4 regions of the Bacillus sp. 05T21 genome follow, and region 1 is predicted to be linked to each of the others. Evidence: riboswitches for the same ligand, from Rfam matches in the RefSeq annotation. Region 1 holds a riboswitch; each other region holds the start of a gene.

Region 1 (4,147 bases):
TCGCAACCTTTACTTCTATCGGAATTGGAATGCTCTTAATTTCAATTATGTTTTAAATAAAGTGAAACTTTAATCAGTGGGGGGTTTTGTTCATCCCCCACTGATTATTAGCCCGCACCAATCGGGCTTTTACGGGCAGTTGATCTCCCACCTAACCTCTTTGCTAAAGCCGAATTTTGAGGTGGGAGTTTTACTGCCCGGCGAATAGCGGGATAAACGCACAAACCTACAATTTTAAAGGGTTTGTGCTTTTTTAATCAAACGTTTGTTTAAATAAATTGAAACTTTAATCAGTGGGTTTTGTTCATCCCCCCACTGATTATTAGTCCGCACCAATCGGGCTTTTACCGGCGTAAGACTCCCACAAATAGCAGGATAAACGAAACAACTCATTTTGCGACTCTACAAACTCTTATTTACTTCCTCAACTAATTTCTTCGTACTTTCATACGCAGATTCCGCTAAGCTAATCGCTGAAATAACTGAAACACCATCCGCACCCGCTTCTATAACAGAAGCTGTATTTTCAATTGTAATCCCACCAATCCCAACGATCGGTATTGCAATCTCTTGTTCCCTAAAATACTTTAGACCTTTCGTTCCTTGAACCGCTTTTGTATCTTTTTTCGTACTCGTCGGGAAAATTGGACCAACTCCTAAATAATCGGCTCCATTTTCAATCGCCCAGCGTGCTTCTTCAATTGTATGTGTAGATACTCCAATAATTTTATCTCCCATTTTTTTACGAACAGATGTAATTCCTTCATCATCTTGTCCAACATGCACGCCATCTGCATCTAACTCGAGGGCTAGTTCCACATCATCATTTACGATGAATGGTACATCGTACTCCTTGCAAAGCGCTTGCAGTTCTTTCGCAAAATCAATACGTTTCTCTCCCGTTAAAGCCCCTTCCCCCTTTTCACGAAATTGAAAAATTGTTATACCGCCTTCAAGTGCATCTCTCAATACTTGTAGTGGCTCCTTCGTACAATTGTTACTTCCCATAATAAAATATACTCGTAATAACCTAGACATTTCATCCATTGTAATGCGCGACATCTAGTTCCCCTCCTTACTGTATAACCTCAATCTTTCCATACTTCTCAATATCATCTGAAGTTGTATTCGCTAACTGATTTAAAAATTCAATTTGAAAGCTTCCTGGTCCATTCTCTACTGTTTTCGAAGCCGCTATTTCTGCTGCTACTCCATAGAATGTTAATGCGGCTACTGCTGCCTTTACATAATCCTTTTCTACCGCTACAAATGCTCCTATTACAGAAGTCAGTAAACAACCTGTTCCAGTAACTTTCGTTAAAATAGGATGGCCATTTCGAATAAGAATAGTTCGCTCTCCATCTGTAACAACATCTTCTTGTCCAGTAATTATCGCAACTGTATTTAATTCATCCGCTGCCTGTTTTGCAATATTTACAACATTACCGTTTCCAGTACCAGCATCTACACCTTTAATTTCCCATTTCTCATTAATAACGTTAGCTATTTCAGCCGCATTTCCGCGGATAACAGCTAAATCGATTTCAGCTGGAATATATCTCGCAACTTCTGTTCGATAAGAAGTTGCTCCTGCCCCAACTGGATCAAACAATACTGGTACATCATTCTTATTTGCTGATTTACCAGCAAGTAACATCGCTTCTACCTCTTCAGGACGAAGTGTACCCATATTTAAAACAAGGGCTCCCGCAATGCTAGCCATTTCTGCTACTTCTTCTTTTGCATACGCCATTACAGGCGATGCCCCTAACGCTAACAAACCGTTAGCTGTAAAGTTTGTTACAACGACATTTGTAATATTATGAACGAGTGGATTAGACTCTCTCACCAAATCCACTACTTTACTAATTTCTTTCATATTCATCCTTTTCATCTCCTAACTATAGTAATGGGAGATACACAAAAAGGCACTTTGCGCGTACGCAAAGTGCCTGAACATGTGCTTTTACACTCTCCCTACGCTGGCATTATCCAACAGGTTCAAATGGTCAATGACGGACTAGTCATACTCTCAGTTTGCATCCACAAACTCCCATGTGTTTATTATTCATCTACTTCAAAGTCTACTCTTATTCTAGTAAAATAACAAGTTCTTTACTTTTATAGAATGATAGAGATCAGAACTCTCCTGGTTCAACCATTCTTCGCCTTTATATAAGTAAAACTCTCACACGTATATTTCACCACAAATAACTCAAACCGTCAGCAAGACTGAATAGAACAAAGATGTATGCTATATTTAACGTATGGAAATTTGAAAGGATGTTTTTAAATATGGCAAAAAGTATTGTAATTGCTGAAAAACCTTCTGTTGCACGTGATATCGCACGTGTACTGAAATGTGATAAAAAAGGGAACGGCTATCTTGAAGGTAGTAAATATATTGTTACTTGGGCTTTAGGTCATCTCGTTACATTAGCTGATCCAGAAAGCTATGATGTGAAATATAAACAGTGGAATTTAGAAGATTTACCAATGCTACCGGAGCGTTTAAAACTAACCGTTATTAAACAAACAGGGAAACAGTTTAACGCTGTAAAAAGTCAGCTTCTTAGAAAAGATGTAAATGAAATCATTATAGCTACTGACGCCGGTCGTGAGGGAGAGTTGGTCGCACGCTGGATTATCGATAAAGTAAAAATGCAGAAACCGATTAAACGTCTATGGATTTCATCTGTTACCGATAAAGCAATTAAAGATGGCTTCGCAAATTTAAAACCAGGAAAAGCATATGACAATCTATACGCTTCGGCTGTCGCACGTTCAGAGGCTGACTGGTATATCGGGCTTAATGCGACTCGAGCATTAACTACTCGCTTTAATGCCCAACTAAATTGTGGTCGTGTTCAAACACCTACTGTAGCCATGATTGCAAGCCGTGAAGATGAAATCAAACATTTCAAAGCTCAAACTTACTATGGTATCGAAGCTCAAACAGCTGAGAGATTAAAGCTAACTTGGCAAGATACAAAAGGAAATAGCCGTAGCTTTAATAAAGAAAAAACTGATGCAATCGTGAACAAAATTAGTAAACAAAATGCTACTGTTGTAGACATTGATAAAAAACAAAAGAAATCGTTCGCTCCTGGTCTTTACGATTTAACTGAGCTACAACGTGATGCGAATAAAATATTTGGTTACTCTGCGAAAGAAACATTAAACATTATGCAAAAATTATATGAACAGCATAAAGTTTTAACGTACCCTCGTACAGATTCACGCTATATTTCATCTGATATTGTCGGAACACTTCCAGAGCGTCTGAAGGCTTGCGGAGTTGGAGAATACCGTCCTTTAGCACATAAAGTATTGCAGAAACCTGTAAAATCTAATAAATCATTTGTTGATGATAGTAAAGTAAGCGATCATCACGCAATTATTCCAACAGAGAGCTATGTAAACTTCTCAGCTTTCACAGATAAAGAACGTAAAATTTATGACTTAGTTGTAAAACGTTTCTTAGCTGTTTTATTCCCGGCCTTTGAATATGAACAACTAACATTGCGCACGAAAATTGGTGACGAAACGTTCATCGCACGCGGAAAAACGATTTTACATGCTGGCTGGAAAGAGGTTTATGAAAATCGATTTGAAGATGATGATGCAAGCGATGATGTAAAAGAACAAATCTTACCTCGCATCGAAAAAGGCGATACATTAAACATAAAACTAATTGTCCAAACATCAGGTCAAACGAAAGCACCTGCACGTTTTAATGAAGCAACATTACTTTCAGCGATGGAAAACCCAACAAAATACATGGATACGCAAAACAAACAACTTGCTGACACGTTAAAGTCAACTGGTGGATTAGGTACTGTAGCTACACGAGCTGATATTATCGACAAGTTATTCAATTCGTTCTTGCTTGAAAAACGTGGTAAAGATATTCACATTACTTCAAAAGGCCGTCAGTTACTTGATTTAGTGCCAGAAGAACTGAAATCTCCTACACTAACTGGTGAATGGGAGCAAAAGTTAGAAGCTATCGCTAAAGGAAAATTAAAGAAAGAAGTATTCATTTCAGAAATGAAGAACTATACGAAAGAAATTGTTGCTGAAATTAAATCGAGTGATAAGAAATATAAACACGACAACATTTCAACGAAGTCTTGTCCAGACTGTG
Region 2 (4,147 bases), on a different contig from region 1:
TTTAAGTGTATCTCTCATCGTAATCCCACTCACAACAGTCGTCACATTATTCCTCTTATACTACTGGGTACAATTATTCTTCGCCTTATAGACGACAGAAGCCCCCTTTGCTACCGTCTTAGCAAAGGGGGCTTCTTCTATATTTAAGTTAGGTACAGTGTGATCAATCAAGTAAAGAGGTGTGACGTGTTATTGATATAAGTGACTACCAGTTTCTTTGAATTCTACCGCTTTCTCTTTCATTCCTTTTTCAATTGCTTCTGTCGTTTCTAAGTCATTTTCTTTCGCATATTCACGAATATCATGTGAAATTCTCATACTACAAAACTTTGGGCCACACATTGAACAGAAATGCGCCGTTTTCGCCCCTTCTGCTGGCAACGTTTCATCATGGTACTCCATCGCGCGTTCAGGATCTAAAGATAAATTAAATTGGTCGCGCCAACGGAATTCAAATCGTGCTTTTGAAAGTGCATCATCACGCTGATGAGCCGTTTTATGCCCTTTCGCAAGATCGGCTGCATGCGCAGCGATTTTGTACGTAATAACCCCTTCGCGAACATCATCTTTGTTCGGTAAACCTAAATGTTCTTTCGGTGTTACATAACAAAGCATCGCCGTTCCAAACCAGCCGATCATCGCAGCTCCAATCGCTGAAGTAATATGATCATAACCTGGTGCAATATCTGTCGTTAACGGCCCAAGTGTATAGAACGGCGCACCCTGACAAATATCAAGTTCTTTCTCCATATTTTCTTTAATTAAATGCATCGGTACATGCCCAGGTCCTTCAATCATAACTTGCACATCATGTTTCCAAGCGATTTTTGTTAATTCACCAAGTGTTTCAAGCTCAGAAAACTGCGCTTCGTCATTTGCATCTGCAATAGAACCTGGACGTAATCCATCTCCAAGAGAGAACGAAACATCGTACTGCTTCATAATTTCACAAATTTCTTCAAAGTGAGTATATAGGAAGTTTTCTTTATGATGGAATAAACACCACTGCGCCATAATCGAACCACCGCGCGAAACAATACCGGTCATACGCTTTGCAGTAATGGGAATGTAACGAAGTAATACACCAGCGTGAATCGTGAAGTAATCAACGCCTTGCTCCGCCTGCTCAATTAACGTATCACGATACACTTCCCACGTTAAATCCTCTGCAATTCCGTTTACCTTTTCAAGCGCTTGATAAATTGGCACAGTTCCAACTGGTACCGGAGCATTACGAATAATCCACTCACGTGTTGTATGAATGTTTTTTCCTGTAGATAAATCCATAATCGTATCTGCACCCCAGCGAGTCGCCCACGTCATCTTCTCTACTTCTTCTGCAATAGAAGACGATACAGCAGAGTTTCCGATATTTGCATTTACCTTTACGTGAAAATTACGTCCAATTATCATCGGTTCCGCTTCAGGGTGGTTAATGTTCGCCGGCAAAATCGCACGACCTTCTGCAATCTCCTTACGAACAAATTCAGGCTCTACCCCTTCACGAATCGCAACATATTCCATCTCAGACGTAATAATGCCATTACGCGCATAATGCATCTGCGAAACATTTGCACCTTGCTTCGCTCTAAGCGGCTTACGATCCATTTGCGGGAAAACAGGTGTATGTTTTGAAGCCACTTTCACACCGTCATCCTCAGGTTTAATTTCGCGTCCTTCATAAGCTTCCACATCACCACGCCCCAAGGTCCAAGAGTGGCGCGGCGTTGGAATCCCTTTTTCCAGCTCCACTTTATACTCTGGATCTGTATAAGGTCCACTCGTATCATACACACGGATTGGCGGATTTTGAACACCGTTCGTATCGCTTTGTTCAATCTCGCGCATTGGTACTTTCATACCTTCACGTGTTCCATCCACATACACTTTCTTACTTCCTGGTAAACTCGATTTCAATTCAATTTGCTCAGCTGAAACAGACTGTTTCATAACCTTTGTTGCCCCCCTGTTCGTGACAAGGACGAGATATGGCCAGCGCATGCCAAAATAAAAAGAGCCAGGTCCATAAAAGAATAAGGACCTGGCTCATAAAGACATAATTATGTAAAGCCGTTAACTTCCCTACGCTGGTACGAGCCAGATCAGGTCCAAAGGGTTAAGAAGTTCACACGCTTCTCTCTCAGCCTACGCATACGTTAGGCACCCCTAGTTTATCACTGATTTAATTTTCAATACTTTCCCATCATACACTATAATCTGAAAAATGCAAAGTTTATTTCTTTTGTTGTTTACGGAATCATCCAAGTTAAATAATAAGCCTGTACATACGTCATAATCCCAACAATAGTAACGAAGAATAAACTATGCTTCAATGAAAAGCGGAACAAATCTGACTCTTTCCCAGCAAGTCCAACTGCCGCACAAGCAATCGCAATTGATTGCGGAGAAATCATTTTACCTGTTACACCGCCCGTTGTATTTGCTGCAACGAGAAGTACTTCAGATACACCGACTTGCTGCGCTGTAATTGCTTGTAAATTCGAGAACAGTGCGTTCGCTGACGTATCTGATCCTGTTAAGAATACGCCAATCCATCCTAAGAATGGTGAGAAGAACGGGAATAGTCCGCCAGTTCCTGCAAGTGCTAACGCTAATGTAGAAGATAGACCAGAATAGTTTGCGATAAATGCGAATCCTAATACGAATCCAATAGATAGAATTGGCATTTTTAGTTCGTTTAACGTTTCTTTAAATGTTGCTACTGCATCTTTTGCACTCATTTTTAAAATAAAGATAGAAATGATACAAGCAATTAAAATTGCTGTTCCAGTCGCTGATAAAATATCTAATTTCAAGATTGCTTCATAAGGTGTTGGTTTATTTACAATAGGCTCTGCTTTCATTACTAAATTGTGCAAGCTTGGAACTTCAAATTTAAATACGAGACTTTCTAAAGCGCCGCCCGGAGCGAATAATGCTTTAAAGAAACTTTGGCTCCAAATGACTACCATCACAGTTAAAATAATGAACGGAGACCACGCTTTTACTACTTTTCCTACCGTTAGTTTCGGCATAGATGTCGTTGTCGTTGTCGTTGTCGTCGCCGCGGCTACTTCACTATTCGCTTGCTTAGTTTGATAAATTTCTTTCGGCTGCCAAACTTTTAAGAATAGCGATAAACTTACTAAACTTACAAGCGCTGACGTAATATCAGGAAGTTCTGGCCCTAAAAACGTCGCTGTAATGAACTGTGTAATTGCAAATGAACTACCCGCTACAAATAAAGCAGGCCACGTTTGTTTTACTCCTTTAAAGCCATCCATTAAAAATACGATAAAGAACGGAACAAATAAAGATAAGAACGGTAATTGATGCCCAGCCATCTGTCCAATTTTATGCGGATCAATGCCTGTTACTTGTCCAGCAACTGTAATCGGAATCCCCATTGCTCCGAACGCTACTGGTGCAGTATTTGCGATTAAACAAAGACCTGCTGCATATAAAGGATTTAGCCCAAGGCCTGCCAGAAGCGCTGCCGTAATCGCTACTGGTGCACCAAATCCTGCTGCCCCTTCCAAAAATGCTCCAAATGAAAATCCGATTAAAATAACGAGTAAACGATGGTCATTCGTAATGGATAATACAGATGTACGAATGACATCAAATTGACCTGTTTTCACAGAAATTTTATATAAAAATACTGACATAATGATAATCCACGCAATTGGCCATAATCCGTATAAGAAACCGTATCCGGTCGCTGCCATTGCCATTGTGAATGGCATTTTATACGCAAATAACGCCACCAAAATCGTTAATACAACTGTAATAAATCCTGCCACATACCCCTTCATGCGGAAAACTGCTAAAGCTAAGAAAAAAAAGATGATTGGAATAAGTGCGACTGCTGCCGAAATCCAAATGTTACCGAACGGATCGTAAACTTGTGTCCATGTGTTCATTGTTCTCTCCCCCTAAAGAATCCCCTTTTAAATAAGATATAACCTTATCAATAGACTACCAGGTCATCATACCTTTAAGTCTAAAAAATATAAAACGTTTAAGAAAACGTTTTCAATAATTTTATCACAACAATTTTCATTTAAAAAGATTTTTTTGAAAATTTTATCATTTAAAAAGGAAATCTTACAAAAGCGTCACGTTCTTGTAATGTTAATCGATAGGA
Region 3 (4,147 bases), on a different contig from region 1:
TGACTAAGAGCTCCTCCCATTCTTTTTTCGTACTACGCAGTCCATCATACGTATTGACCGCAATTGGGAAAAACGTAATTAAAACGGTAACAACAACCTTGCTCCAGATGGTATATCCAAACCATAAAACGAAGAGCGGCGCAAGCGCAGTAATCGGGATTGTTTGTGAAGCAACTAATAACGGATAAAATGCTCTTTCCATCCACGTACTCGCATTCATTAACATTGCTAGCCCTACGCCCAGTACGATAGAAATAACAATGCCTATTAAAACGACGTACAACGTTGCAGGTAAATGAACCGTGAATAATATATCTTTCAGCACCCATATCTTCATTACAATTGCAGAAGGTGATGGCAAAATGTACATCTCATCTACAATTCTTGCTCCTACTTCCCATAGAGCAAGTAGAATTCCACTTAATATAAGGGCAGGTAATAACTCCTTCAAGCGATTCATCATATAAGTACCTGCCTTTGTAACATACTAAGGAGCTCTTCTTTAAGCGCTAACACTTCAGGCTTATATAAATCTTTTCTTGTTCGGTTACGATCAAGCGGCACAATTCGCTCAGTTAAAGTTGCTATCGGTTGATTTTCTACAACCAAAATTCGATTAGAAAGAAACAATGCTTCTTCAACATCATGAGTGATAAATAAAATTGTTTTTTCCCACTCTTTCCATTGTTCAAACAACCATTCTTGCAAAGATGCCTTCGTTAAAGCGTCCAATGCACTAAAAGGTTCATCTAACAATAATATCTCCCCGCCTGTTAATAAAGTTCGGATAAAAGATACGCGTTGCCTCATACCACCAGATAAATCTTTCGGATATTTTTTCTCGTACCCTTGTAAACCAAATTTATGTAACAGTTCTTTCGCTTTTACTTGCGCTTCTTTCTTCTGCACACCTTGGCACTCTAGCGGCAGGGCCGCATTCTCAATAATCGTCCTCCACGGCAAGAGCATATCTTTTTGGGGCATATACCCTACAGGATGACTCTTTGTTTTTGTCAGCTCTATCTGTCCAGTACTTGCCTCTTCTAAGCCTGTAATAAGGCGAAATAAAGTACTTTTCCCGCATCCACTCGGTCCGATAATACTTACAAACTCTTTATCTTGTATAGAAGCATTTAATTCATCGATGATTGGTTTCTCATCATAATGAAAGGAAACATTATGAAACTGTAGTATGTTCTTGCTCCTCAAAACCCCACATCTCCTTACGATAAGCCATATCCCAGAATAAATATTCAAATCGGCTGGAATATAAGAAAATCTCCTCTAATCGGTCTAGCTCTTTCTCTGACTTTCCAACTGCCATTTCATTTAATAAATCTATTAACCAAATACAAAGGTTACCGTATTCTTCAGAACTATATCCTTGAATCCACTCTCCAAAGAACTCATGATCTCTTGCTCCAGGAATATCATTTAAACGCTTTCCAATCTCCCAATAACTCCACATACATGGAAGTAAAGCTGATATTAATTCTGCAAGTGTGCCATTTTGAGATACAGACATCATGTAATTTGTATAGGCTAAATTTTTAGCAGATGGTTTCGCAGATTCTATCTCCTCTACAGTAATGCCAAGTTTGTTTGCATACTGTTTATGGATCGTCATTTCTCCATTTAAAATCCCATCAATTTGCTCTGCAAATTTTGCCATAACTTGTGGATTCGTTGCCTTTACAACTCCAATTGCATATAGCTTTGCATAATCTAACAAATATAAATAATCTTGAATAATATAGTACTGGAATTTGTCTTTTTCCAACGTACCATCCCCCATACCTACTACAAACGGATGATTATGACTTTTCTCCCAAACAGGCTGCACCGTATCAAATAATCTTTCACAAAATTTCATTAATAATTCCCCTTCCTGTATATCTATTTATCTCAATAAAAAAACCACTTCTGTATATAAGAAGTGGTTACAGCAAATAAAATTATAATTTATTCGTTGTTCCACTTCCCTTCGCTAGTATTATCTAGATCAGGTGTTGTAAGGGTTAAGGATTATTCCTCTCTCAGCACGAAAAGCACCCCTAGTGGTGTTAATATGAAATTTTCAAATAAAAAAGCCCCGTTTCTATACGCAAAGAAACGGGGACTCATTGTTAATGTCCGAATTGCTTCCCTACGCTAGCATAATCTAGATCAGGTAATAAAAAGGATCAAAGGCTTACGGCCCTACTCTCAGCTGGCAACACCAGCCCTCCTAGCAAACTATAAAATTATCACTGTCAGTATAACACCGCCATAAGACATCATCAACTGTTTTAATTTTCTTAATTAAGAATTAATTCTTAACGTGTTAAACAAATATAAATGCGACCTCACAAATGATATATACAATATTTATATACGAATCTCTCTTCTGACATTATTTTTATTGATTTCATATTACATTTATGTGAATACGACCAATATATTATATCTTTATACTATAATAAAATTACAACTATACAACTAGAGGAGGTCTTTATTACATGAATAAAGCTACAGCTTTAACAGCAACTACTATCGCAATTGCTTCTTTACTTCCTTCTATGGGAGAATCCGATATACAAACAGCGGCTGCTAAGCAACCATCTACAGTAAAAACTGGATATGTAAAAATTGACAACGTTGCACTACATCAAAATAGCCATACAGACAGTGCAATAATTGATAACATTCGATTTAATAGCCCGGTTACTATTCTTGAGACAACTCAAGATTGGTATAAAGTATCTGTTAACAACAAAACAGGCTATATGAAAAAAGATGCAATTCTATTCAAAAAAAATGTTCAACCAAAGTCTCAATATATCGTAAATGCAAACGCATTAAACGTTCGTTCTGAACCTAATACAGAGTCTTCTATTCTAGATATATTACCAAATGGTCAATTCATTACCATTCAAGGTGAACAAGGGGATTGGTACAAAATATTACATAACGGTCAAATTGGTTACGTACAAAAAACATTTGTATCTAATGGATCCACACCTCTAGTAAAAGGTGTAACAGTACAAGGTTCTCCTTCGTATACTGTTGCAACACCAAAATTAAATGTACGTAGCAATGCTAGCACAAGTGGCACTCTACTTGGCTCATTACAAAATGGTACACAAGTACAAGTAGTAGAAACGGTAGGTACTTGGTATAAAATTCGTTTTGGCACAGGATACGGATATGTAGCAAAACACTATGTAGTGCAAAATCAAAATCAAGCACACGCTGAAACAGCTCCACCTGCATCAATTCCAGCAGTTTTCAAATTCCCTACTCAAGGGAAAATCAGCTCCACTTTTGATATGCGCTGGGAGCAAATGCATTATGGTATAGATATAGCAGCACAAGGAAATGTCTCTATCCAAGCTGCTGCTGCAGGTAAGGTTGTGAAATCTTATTATTCGGCTAGCTACGGCAATGTCGTGTTCATCGCCCATCAAATAAATGGGAAATTATATACAACAGTTTATGCTCATATGAAGGATCGCACTGTACAAGCTGGTGATCAAGTACAAACTGGACAATTAGTAGGTCATATGGGAAACACAGGTCATTCATACGGGCAACATCTCCATTTTGAATTACATAATGGGGAATGGAATTTTGAAAAAACAAATGCAGTAAACCCACTGCCATATTTAGTTAGGTAAATTATATGCCACGCAATATACCTCTCTTTATTGAATACCTGGCCTTTTTAGGTTTAATCTGTTGCTTAATCATTTATAATACGAACACTGTATTTTTATCTATTATTATTGCTTTTGTTGCTTTAGAAATCATTATGGAAGCATTACAAATGCGGCTAAAACAAAAAATTGCCCATATTTATAATGTGATTTTTCTTTTAAGTGCTCTTATAACAAATATAATTAGTAATGGTTTTTATTTATCTACCGTACTTCCTGTATTCTTTATAGGTGTTTTATTATTCATAGCTAGATACGTTCATGTTCCTAATAACCAAAAACATGAACAAGAAGCTTAGAAAGAGGAGACACTGTGTACCAATCTTTCAAAGATAATCCAATGAAATATATATTGAATTTATATGAAAAAATGAATACTTTTTTTGGTATACAAAGAAGTTATACTGCACAATTTCTCCTTTATGGAATGTTATTTCTTATCTTAGTTACTT
Region 4 (4,147 bases), on a different contig from region 1:
TGTTATATCTTACTATTTTTAACAACACTGGATTGTCTGCATTTAATACATAGGAGGAATCTCCGTTTTGAGCTAAAACTATTTTGCTATCTAATAACGCTTGTTCTATCTCTATTACTATATCATCTGACCATACTTCTAACGTAATTGTGTCTAATCCCTTTGGTGCAAATAAAGGTAATAACTCATTCTCATTATTAGTTAATACTTTTTTACCCTCTGGAAGTAATGTGAAGTATGGGAATATTCGTTGGAATTCATTAAAAAGTTCCTCTTTTTCTCTTACTTTTATACCAAATTTTATTTTTGTTCCTTGAACTTTATATATATTTTCGTTATATGGAAGAAGTACTCTTACATTAGTTCCTCTAATATACTCTTTCGGACATTGGAGAATGCGCTCTAATTTAACTTCTCCCCCTATCCTATAATCATCTTCTAAATTTCTAAAACGTTTAATCCACTTTATTCCTTTTTCAGCTTGTTGCACTTTTAACTTTATAAACCTTTGCTGTTTCTTATTTAATTCAAATTCAGGAGTTGAAATCAGTATTTGGCTCCGCTTTCGCCCTAAAAGTATAGAAATATCTTTATGATTATATTGTTGATAAAACCGCCTAATCCCTACAGATACTTTTAATAGCGGAATATTCTCACCTCCACGAGTTATGTATTCAAACCGATATACATAAGCGAAATAATCATGTGTTTCTTCATCTTTAATTGGCTCAGACATCGCTTCAGAAATATGTTGTGATCGCAGTGGCGAAAAATATATTTCTTCCTCATTTTTATTTTCCATACGTAAAGGCTGTTCGCAAAAGATATGAGTAATTAGAGCCGGTACCCATTTAGAAAACGTTTTTTTATCATGTAATACTGGTAAATTACTAATTAAATCATGCTGCCATTCTAAATGTGGTGGATCTATTAATTTATTCGGTTTCCAATCACGAATAACCTCATACCAGCTTTGGAAAATATAGTCTAACTGTTCTTGTCTCATTGGTTCCTTAGCCACAATCCAAGGTGTATCTTCCTTTAATATATATGGATTATGCTGAATGAATAATATATCAGAAAACATTTCATACAATCTTTCATTTACAAGTTTTAATTTGCTCGTTAATAAAAATGTTCTATAATGTATCTCTACAATCTCAAGCCATTCAATAGGAAAATAAATATACGATACTTTCTCATTATAGAGGGGTTCTACTATATTTTTAAATGCTAATAACTGTAATTTTTCCATATTATTAATACTTCCTCTCTTAATTTATATTGATCATGAATAATACTAGAAAAGATACCAATTTTTTAAGCATTAACGAATCAAATTTTAACCAAGCACATTAAAGGAAATAGCTAAATTACATTTAGTTATATAAATAAAACATTGTTAAAATCAAATTAATATAAAATTAATATAAAATAACTATTAACATATAACTACCTCCTTATGGGACTTTATATTATAAAATCATTATAATGAATTATTATATTTTTTATCTATGATTTACAAAAAAATTACAGAAACTAAATATAATAAAAGGTATCGCCTCTTTATATAGCGATACCTTTTATATACTCTTAATTAAATAACACCTTTAACTTCTTCATTCATCGGCCATTTTTCTAATGTATATGCCATTTCCCAAAATGAATATTCATATTGACTACTAAAAATAAAATGTTGTCTCATACGATTACAGTCTGCCTCTGTTACCTTTTCAGCGATCATATCTAATCGTGTGATTTGCTCTTCTACTAGAGTACGGAACCAATCAGACCCATATGCAGAAATCCATTCTTGATAAATTGGCTCTTCTGGTTGACATTCTTTTAATCGTTCACCGATTTCATAATATAACCAATAACAAGGTAAAATAGCCGCAATAATATCTCCTAAATGCCCTTCATAAGCTGCACGATACATATGAGATGTATATGCATATGCAGTTGGCGCAGGAATAAAATTATCTTTTTCTTCTTTTGGAATCCCTAATTTCTTTGCAAAATTCTCATGTAATGATAACTCAGCTTCATACGTATTTTGTGCATGGTGTGCCATACGAGCTGTCGTTTCTAATTCAAGAGCCTTTGCAGCACCTAACGCTTGTACTCTAGCAAAATGACTCAAATAATAAGAATCTTGAAGCACATAATATCGAAAACTAGCTAAATCTAATGTTCCTTCGCCTAGTTTTTTTACAAAAGGATGGTTAAAACTTGCTTCCCAAATTGAATCTACTTCTTTACGTAATGATTGTGAAAAAGTCATTTAAATCCCTCCAAATAATGTAAAAAATATACGTATTTATCCACAATTATTAAAGCTGTAAAATAAAAAAACTTTCTTTACAGGCGTAAAGAAAGTGAAATTGACAGTATATATTCGTTAAATAGCAACGTCTTTCCCACTTCCCTACGCTGGCATTAACCAGATCAGGTACTAAGAGTCTCAAAATTCCATCTGATCTCAGCCTATAAAAGGCCCCCCTAGTGGATAAATATTTAGTTGTCGTATTGTAATTATCATAGCATAATTCATGGAACTGTCAAAAGAATTAATTATATAACTACCTTAAAAACCTTCTTCTTTCCTTACTTTTAATGAAGTTTCAATTATCATATCTAATAGTTTGCTATAATTAATTCCCGCTGCTTCCGCACTTTTTGGTAGTAAACTTGATTGTGTCATCCCTGGTAATGTATTAACTTCCATTACATATGGAATTCCTTCCTTCACCATCATATCAACCCTTGCATAAACACTACATTTTAATGCTTTATAACAAGCCAGTGACGCTTTATTTACACGTTCCTTTATTTCAGCTGGAAGTTCAATAACTTCTTCAACTGTACTAGTATCATCATATTTTGCATTATAGTCAAAGAACACAGCAGCATGTCGAATCGAAATGATAGGTAACTGTTGCCCATCAAAAATTGAACATGTAATCTCGTCACCTTTTATATACTTCTCAATTACTACTTCAGAATCCCATTCGAATACAGTTTCCAGCATAGAGATTAATTCATTTTTATCATAGACAATCTTAACTCCAACACTTGAGCCGCCAGAGTTTGGTTTTACCACTAACGGAAATCCTAATTTATCTAACTCCTCAAGCTTTAGATCCTCCATTTTTGTAAGTTCAATCCAATCTGGTGTTTCTACTCCTTCATAACGCAAAATCTTTTTCGAAATATTTTTGTCCATACATATACCGCTAGATAACATATTGCTACCGCTATAAGGAATACCTAAACTCTCTAGCGTCCCTTGAACTGTACCATCTTCTCCGTACTTTCCGTGTAATGCTAGCAATGCAAAATCAATGTCTTTCGCTTTTTCAATTAAATCCATTTTTTCATTTAACGTAATTGGAACGATTTCATATTTACTCTTATCTAAATGTGCAATCATTTCATTCCCAGTCATAATTGATACTTGTTTTTCAGAGGATACTCCTCCCATAATAACGCCAATTCTCATTTTCTCAACTCCAAGTTTCATTTTTTAAAGTTTCACCAATTATTTGAATCCCTCTAACAATTTCCTGTTCTTTCAAACGTGAAAATCCTAATCGGAATGTGTTCGCTCCTCCTCCATCAGAGTAAAAAACATCACCAGGAGAAAACGTAACTCCTTTCTCATAACACTTTTGTAAAAGTGTGCGGGCTTGAATTTTTTCTTCCAACTCTATAAACAAATGAAGTCCACCGTCTCCAGTCATTCTTTTAAACGGAATGTACTGATTACACGCCCCAACAGCTAACTCATATTTTTTCTTATAAACAGATCTTGCTTTTTTTAAATATTTTTCAAAATATCCTTCATGTAAATATTGAAACAGAACAGCTTGATCTAACGTAGATGTGTGAATGGTTCTGGCTCTTTTAACACTTTCTAAATAATGTATCAGTTCTTTATCTGCAATGATCCAACCTACACGTAAACCAGGGAAAAGTACCTTTGAAAAGCTACTAATATAAATCACATTATTACCAGCCCCTGCAAAAGTTAATAATGGCGATAAATGTGAACCCGAATAACGTAATTCTTCATTAAACCCATCCTCTATAATAGGGATCTTGTATTTTGAAAATAACCTCATCAATTCCGTTCTTTTCTCCGAAC

What was found. Region 1 has a riboswitch for thiamine pyrophosphate ahead of thiM (hydroxyethylthiazole kinase). Riboswitches for the same ligand answer to the same signal wherever they lie in the genome.
Region 2: linked by a shared signal. The riboswitch ahead of thiC (phosphomethylpyrimidine synthase ThiC) and the one ahead of thiM (hydroxyethylthiazole kinase) in region 1 are both predicted to bind thiamine pyrophosphate.
Region 3: linked by a shared signal. The riboswitch ahead of tenA (thiaminase II) and the one ahead of thiM (hydroxyethylthiazole kinase) in region 1 are both predicted to bind thiamine pyrophosphate.
Region 4: linked by a shared signal. The riboswitch ahead of tenA (thiaminase II) and the one ahead of thiM (hydroxyethylthiazole kinase) in region 1 are both predicted to bind thiamine pyrophosphate.

The regions. Positions count from the first base shown of each region.
Region 1 is NZ_JBFTMD010000011.1:98,318-102,464, forward strand. It holds gene AC1DKZ_RS19360 (anaerobic C4-dicarboxylate transporter family protein) at 1-56, shown strand, start outside; gene thiE (thiamine phosphate synthase) at 403-1,062, opposite strand; gene thiM (hydroxyethylthiazole kinase) at 1,076-1,885, opposite strand; TPP riboswitch at 1,958-2,067, opposite strand; gene topB (DNA topoisomerase III) at 2,296-4,147, shown strand, end outside.
Region 2 is NZ_JBFTMD010000014.1:106,103-110,249, forward strand. It holds gene AC1DKZ_RS21580 (arsenic transporter) at 1-91, shown strand, start outside; gene thiC (phosphomethylpyrimidine synthase ThiC) at 190-1,950, opposite strand; TPP riboswitch at 2,063-2,178, opposite strand; gene lldP (L-lactate permease) at 2,250-3,923, opposite strand.
Region 3 is NZ_JBFTMD010000015.1:3,477-7,623, reverse strand. It holds gene AC1DKZ_RS21815 (ABC transporter permease) at 1-460, opposite strand, end outside; gene AC1DKZ_RS21810 (ABC transporter ATP-binding protein) at 460-1,209, opposite strand; gene tenA (thiaminase II) at 1,178-1,873, opposite strand; TPP riboswitch at 1,963-2,066, opposite strand; TPP riboswitch at 2,127-2,239, opposite strand; gene AC1DKZ_RS21800 (SH3 domain-containing protein) at 2,499-3,656, shown strand; gene AC1DKZ_RS21795 (hypothetical protein) at 3,662-3,994, shown strand.
Region 4 is NZ_JBFTMD010000004.1:203,813-207,959, forward strand. It holds gene AC1DKZ_RS11475 (pPIWI_RE module domain-containing protein) at 1-1,255, opposite strand, end outside; gene tenA (thiaminase II) at 1,598-2,284, opposite strand; TPP riboswitch at 2,409-2,514, opposite strand; gene ddlB (D-alanine--D-alanine ligase) at 2,588-3,502, opposite strand; gene pdxR (MocR-like pyridoxine biosynthesis transcription factor PdxR) at 3,507-4,147, opposite strand, start outside.